2 regions of the Serratia nevei genome follow, and region 1 is predicted to be linked to the other one. Evidence: predicted binding sites of a transcription regulator. Region 1 holds the regulator's gene; the other holds the start of a gene.

Region 1 (3,209 bases):
GACAGCTTCCATCGCTACACCCGGCCGGAAATGGACGCGGCGATCCGCAAGGCGCGCGATCTGGGCAGACACATCAGCTATTTCGGCCCCGAGGCCAACGACTTCGGCCTGCTGCAGCAGAGCTTTATCGACTACGGCAAGAACGGCACCGGGCGCTCGCGCAAGTATCTGCACACCTACGACGAAGCGGTGCCCTACAATCAGGTGCCGGGTACCTTCACCCCGTGGGAACCGCTGCCGGCGCCGACTGACGTGCTGTTCTACGAGGGGCTGCACGGCGGCGTGGTCACCGAGCACCATGACGTGGCCAACCACGTCGATCTGCTGGTCGGCGTGGTGCCGATCGTCAACCTGGAGTGGATTCAGAAACTGATCCGCGATACCGGCGAGCGCGGCCACTCTCGCGAAGCGGTGATGGATTCGGTGGTGCGTTCGATGGAAGATTACATCAACTACATCACGCCGCAGTTCTCGCGCACCCACATCAACTTCCAGCGTGTGCCGACGGTGGACACCTCCAACCCGTTCGCCGCCAAGGCGATTCCCTCACTGGACGAAAGCTTCGTGGTGATCCACTTCCGCGGGCTGGATCAGATAGATTTCCCCTATTTGCTGGCGATGCTGCAGGGCTCTTTTATCTCACACATCAATACGTTAGTGGTTCCGGGCGGCAAGATGGGGCTGGCGATGGAGCTGATCATGGCGCCGCTGGTGCAGCGGTTGCTGGAAGGCAAGAAGATCGAATAAATGCGTTGAGCGCGGCGCCGGGCCGCGCTCCGTTTCGATTACGCCGGTTGGCGGATCTCGAAGCTGTGGGTCACCGTGGCAGCCTTGTTGAGCATCAGCGCCACCGAGCAGTACTTCTCCGCCGACAGGTTCACCGCACGCTCGACGATCTTGTTGGTCAGGTCCTGGCCGGTAACGATGAAGTGCAGGTTGATATGGGTGAACAACCGCGGGGCTTCTTCGCGGCGCTCGGAGGTCAGCTTCACCTCGCAGTCGCGCACGTCGTTGCGCCCTTTTTGCAGGATGGACACCACGTCGATCGCGCTGCAGCCGCCCACCGACATCAGCACCATCTCCATCGGGCTGGGCGCTTTATCACCGGCGTTGCCGTCCATCAGCACCTGGTGGCCGGAGGCCGATTCCCCCAAAAACGTTAACCCTTCCACCCATTTAACTCTTGCCTGCATTCTGGTCACTCCGGTTGATTTCTTAAAATCAGAGTACGCTTTCGCATAGAAACAGGCAACGTAACCTGATGCTAATCATGCTGAAGCGAGACAACACGAGACACCCGCCTTACTCTGTGCTACAAACAGAGCCGCAATAAATCTTTCCGGGACACTGAATTTCAGGGAAACGCCCAGAGAAAGGCTCCTTTACCGGTATGTTAACAGAATGTAGCTTGCAGCGCTTACGGCAAGTTAATATGCTAGAGCGACAGCGTATTTTTATGACACGCCTCAAAACTTGCCGGTAGCCCTCGCTCATGACTGCGGCTACAGGCGGGTTTTACAGGGAACTCTGACCCCTGTGACACAAGGCAGCGATAACAACAGAGGATAACAGCGAATGGTTCTCGGCAAACCGCAAACAGACCCTACTCTCGAATGGTTCCTGTCTCATTGCCATATCCACAAATATCCATCGAAGAGTACGCTGATTCACCAAGGTGAAAAGGCCGAAACGCTTTACTACATCGTGAAAGGCTCCGTCGCGGTGCTGATCAAGGATGAAGAAGGTAAAGAGATGATCCTGTCCTACCTCAACCAGGGGGATTTCATCGGCGAGCTCGGATTGTTCGAAGAAGGCCAGGAGCGCAGCGCCTGGGTTCGCGCGAAAACCGCCTGTGAAGTGGCCGAAATTTCCTACAAGAAATTCCGCCAGCTGATCCAGGTGAACCCGGACATCCTGATGCGTCTGTCCGCCCAAATGGCGAGCCGCCTGCAGGTCACCTCCGAAAAAGTGGGCAACCTCGCCTTCCTGGACGTTACCGGCCGCATCGCGCAAACCCTGCTGAATCTGGCGAAGCAACCCGACGCCATGACTCACCCGGACGGCATGCAGATCAAGATCACCCGTCAGGAGATCGGCCAGATCGTCGGCTGCTCCCGTGAAACCGTTGGCCGTATTCTGAAAATGCTGGAAGATCAAAACCTGATTTCCGCCCACGGCAAAACCATTGTCGTCTACGGCACCCGTTAATCCCTGAAAAAACGGCGCAGTCTGCGCCGTTTTTTTGTCTGCTCTCTGCCATGTGGCGCCGCCTGATCTACCACCCGGAAATCAACTACGCACTGCGACAAACGCTGGTGTTGTGCCTGCCGGTACTGTTCGGCCTGCTGATAGGCCAGCTGCAGCTCGGCCTGATGTTCTCCCTCGTGCCCGCCTGCTGCAATATCGCCGGGCTGGATACGCCGCATAAGCGCTTCTTTAAACGGCTGATCGTCGGCGGTTCGCTGTTCGCCTTCAGCAGCGTGCTGCTGCAACAGGCCCTGCTGTGGCACGTGCCGCTGCCGGCGCTGATGCTGGGCCTGGCGCTGCTGCTCGGCGTCACCGGGGAAATCAGCCCGCTGCACGCCCGGCTGTTGCCGGCGGCGCTGGTGGCCGCCATCTTCGCCCTCAGCACGGCCGGCACGGTACCCATCTGGCAGGCGCCGCTGCTGTACGCGATCGGCACCGCCTGGTACGGCTTATTCACCTGGTTCTGGTTCAAGCTGTGGAAAGAGCAGCCGATGCGCGAGACGCTGAGCCAGCTCTACCTGGAACTGGCGGACTATTTCGAAGCCAAATACTCACTGCTGACCCAGCACACCGATCCGCAGACCGCGCTGCCGCCGCTGCTGGTGCGCCAGCAAAAGGTGATGGATCTGATCAGCCTGTTGTACCAACAGCTTAATTTCCTGCCGCACGCCAACAACCTCGAGCAAAAGCGCCTGCAGCGCGCCTTTCAGGTGGCGATGGACCTGCAGGAGCACATCACCGTCAGCCTGCATCTGCCGGAAGAGGTGCAAAAACTGGTGGAGCAGAGCCAGGCCGAAGCGATCATTCGCCGCAATGCTCAGGTGATCGCCGGCCGACTGCGCGTGGTGGCGCACGATATTCTCTATCATCAACATTCGAAGCGCTTCTCCATGACCCACGAGCTGGCGGCGCTGGAAAAAATGGCGGCGCAGCATCCCGATAATCCGGTCGGCCAGTTTTGT
Region 2 (3,209 bases), 2.1 Mb from region 1:
CGGTTTGGTTTTGCCGAACTTGCTGTGGTCTGCCACCAGGATCTTTTGCTGCGCCATCGCCATGGCGCGATGCTTCATCTCCAGCTCGTCGAAGTTGAAGCAGGTGGCGCCGTGCTGCAGGCTGAGGCCGGCGGCGGAGATAAAGGCGATGTTCGGGCAGATGTGATCGAGCTCGTTACGGCCGCTGACGCTGGAAAAGATGTAGTTGTTCGGCTTGAACTCACCGCCGCACAGGACCACCTTGCAGTTCGGTTTGTCCTGCAGCGCCAGGAAGGTGTTCAGCGAATGACAGACGGCGGTGAAGGTCAGCTCGTCGGCGATGGCGTCGATGATCGCCGGGGTAGTGGTGCCGCAGTCGAAAAACACCGTGTCGTTTTCATTGATCAACGGGGCCGCCAGCAGGCCGATGCGCCGTTTCTCCGTCACCTGCTTGGCTTTTTGATCGGAAACGAAGTAGTTGGTCACGCCGTTGCTGCGCGGATCGGTCACCACATAGCCGCCGAGCAGCACCACCGCCGCCGGTTCGGCGCTCAGATCGCGGCGAATGGTCATCTCCGAGACCCCCAGCAGCACGGCGGCTTCTTTCAGGTGGATCTTGTCAGCGCGTTTTAACGCCTGAACTAGCCGGTTGATACGTTCTTCGCGCCGCGTTTCCATAGGTCCGTCTTCCCACAGGTAGTAGAGGTAAAAGGGCGTGCCGGCGTGTCCGGCGCTAAACACAACAATGCGGGGCAATATCGGGCCGCCTTGGCCGCCCGTATTGTCCCGCATCGGAGTGTATTGGCTGTGCCCGTCAGGGCATGCCGACGATCAGTAGCTGCCCGCCGCCGGCTGCGCGCCGGAAACGATGGCGACGCCGGAGCTGGTGCCGATACGCGTGGCGCCGGCGTTGATCATCTTCTCGGCGGTGGCGCGATCGCGCACGGCGCCGGAAGCTTTCACGCCCATTTCGCTGCCCACGGTCTCGCGCATCAGTTTGACGTGCTCTTCCCGAGCGCCGCCGGTGCTGAAGCCGGTGGAGGTTTTCACGAAGGCCACATCGAGTTCGCGACACATTTCACAAACCTGGACGATCTGCGCATCGCTGAGCAGGCAGGTTTCCAATATTACCTTCAACGGGATCGCCGCGCAAACCTCGCGCACGGCGGCGATGTCGGCTTTCACTTCGTCCAACAGGCCGCTTTTCAACCAGCCGACGTTGATCACCATATCGATCTCTTGTGCGCCGGCGGCGATTGCCGCTTTGGCTTCAAAGGCTTTGGCGACGGTCAGGCCGGCACCCAGCGGGAAACCGATCACCGAGCAGACTTTTACGGTGCTTTCTTGCAGCAGCTGGGCTGCCAGCGGCACGTAGCCGGAGTTGACGCATACCGCATAGAAGTTGTGCTGCTGCGCTTCTTCGCACAGTTTGGCGATCTGCAGTTCGGTGGCGTCCATCGCCAGCAGGGTGTGGTCAACATAGCTGGCGTAATCGATGGTTTCGGTGGTCATCGCGATTCCTTAGTGAGGTTAAGACAGTAAGCGGGATGGGTAATGTGAAAATAATAACATTCAGATGCCGATAAACCTAGTGATGTTTAAAAAATGTCGATCCGATCGTCGCTATCAGGCTGTTATAGGTATAACTTAAAGGCGTTTCATTTGTTATTTAAATAACATTTAAGGGCTCGCGGCCTGCGCGGGCGCAACGTCGAGGGAAAAAAGATGAAGATCAACATCGATCTGGCTCCTGAAGCTTTCGGGGCGCATCGGCAGGAACTGTTCCGCAATGCGGATTTCGCGGTGAGCACGCATCGCTGCACAGAACGCGGGCCGATGCTGACGTTGGCGAATCATCGTGGCGCACTGACGGTTTTGCCGTATCAGGGCCTCGCGATCTGGGACGCCGAGTTTGACGGTTATTCGCTGAAGTCGGGCCGCCGCAGCGTAAAGGGCGCCGGAAGAAAGCGCGCTGACGATGCCGCGTTCTGTCCTGCCTGGCCGAATCAGGACGGTGAGCCGCTGCAGATGCAACGCGTGTGGCTCCAACTGGCGGGCGATGAGCTGACGTTGCACGGCGAGGGGGAGCGGGCGGGTGGGCGTTGGCGCATCGGCCCGGCGCTGCGTCTGGCGGCGCAGAGCGCGCAGTTCGCCATTGAGATGACGGTCACCAACCTGGCCGAGCGGCCGCAGCCGCTGCGCTATGTGTGTCGCCTCAACTACGGCTGCATTCCCGACGCGGTATTCCGTCAGAACCTGCCGGCGCCGGCGCTGTTGGGGGATGCGCTCGGGCAGGAACTGCTGTGCTCCGACGATCTGTCGCGCTATGTGGATCAGGCCGAGTTCTTTATGCTGGCACCGCAAGGCCGGCGCTATGTGACGCGCTTCGCTACCGGGCAATTCAACTATGGCCTGCGGCGCATCGCCGTTCAGGGCAACCGGCGGCTGCTGGCTTTTATCCAGCCGGCGAACTGTCGCCCGAATGCGCTGGAGGAAGAGGCGGGAATGATGCTGGGGGCGGGAAAAACGCGGGCGTTTTGCGTGACCACCGGCGTGGTGTGAAATAACGGGGCGGTAACGCCCCGGTCATGTTGTGCAGTTACTCTTTCACCCAGCCACGGCGAATGGCGAAGGCGAACAGGAAACGATACAGGCGCGACAGCTTGTCGGCGATGACATCGCCGAACAGATTCCACACCAGCTGGGCGAACAGACAGCCGACCAGGCCGAGCAGGAAACCGCCGACCATATCCAGCGGCCAGTGCACGCCGAGGTAAACGCGTGACCAGGCGATGCCGACGGCGACGATCATCAGCAGCACGCCGGACCAGACCCGGTGCCAGAACAGGAACGCCAGCGCAAAGGTAAAGATGGCGGTACCGTGATCGCTTGGGAACGAGCTGTCCGGCGCATGTGCCAGGAAGGTATAGCCAACGCCGGCGACGAACGGGCGCTCATGCGGCAGCAGCGCGCCGATGGTGGCGGCGGCGAGCATGGCGAACAGCAGCGCGATAGTGGTTTTCGCCACCACCTGACGCTGCGAAACCAGCTGGCTTTGCGGCCCCCACAGCCACAGGCCGACGATCAGCAGCGGCACGATGATGATCAGATCGCGCGCCAAAAAGGTGGCGAAATCGATCGTCCACTCGGGAGACGCCGGGGTCGCATTGATCCAGGCGAAAAGAAAATGGTTCAACTGTTCCATAACCGTTACCTCGTCTTGCGGCGCC

Evidence for each region. Region 1 encodes CRP, which controls carbon source genes, mostly activating them, when cyclic AMP is high. Its sites were predicted from a motif close to ATGTGANNNNNNTCACAT; they were not measured.
Region 2: a site for CRP is predicted at 1,534-1,551, ahead of deoC (deoxyribose-phosphate aldolase). Genes of this name have one in related genera too.

Annotation. Positions count from the first base shown of each region.
Region 1 covers NZ_CP149940.1:4,963,785-4,966,993, forward strand. The annotation lists gene V8N38_RS23765 (phosphoribulokinase) at 1-747, shown strand, start outside; gene V8N38_RS23770 (OsmC family protein) at 786-1,193, opposite strand; gene crp (cAMP-activated global transcriptional regulator CRP) at 1,576-2,208, shown strand; gene V8N38_RS23780 (YccS/YhfK family putative transporter) at 2,259-3,209, shown strand, end outside.
Region 2 covers NZ_CP149940.1:1,703,304-1,706,512, forward strand. The annotation lists gene deoR (DNA-binding transcriptional repressor DeoR) at 1-657, opposite strand, end outside; gene deoC (deoxyribose-phosphate aldolase) at 811-1,491, opposite strand; gene V8N38_RS08065 (hypothetical protein) at 1,705-2,541, shown strand; gene ybjG (undecaprenyl-diphosphate phosphatase) at 2,579-3,184, opposite strand; gene V8N38_RS08075 (phosphatase PAP2 family protein) at 3,190-3,209, opposite strand, start outside.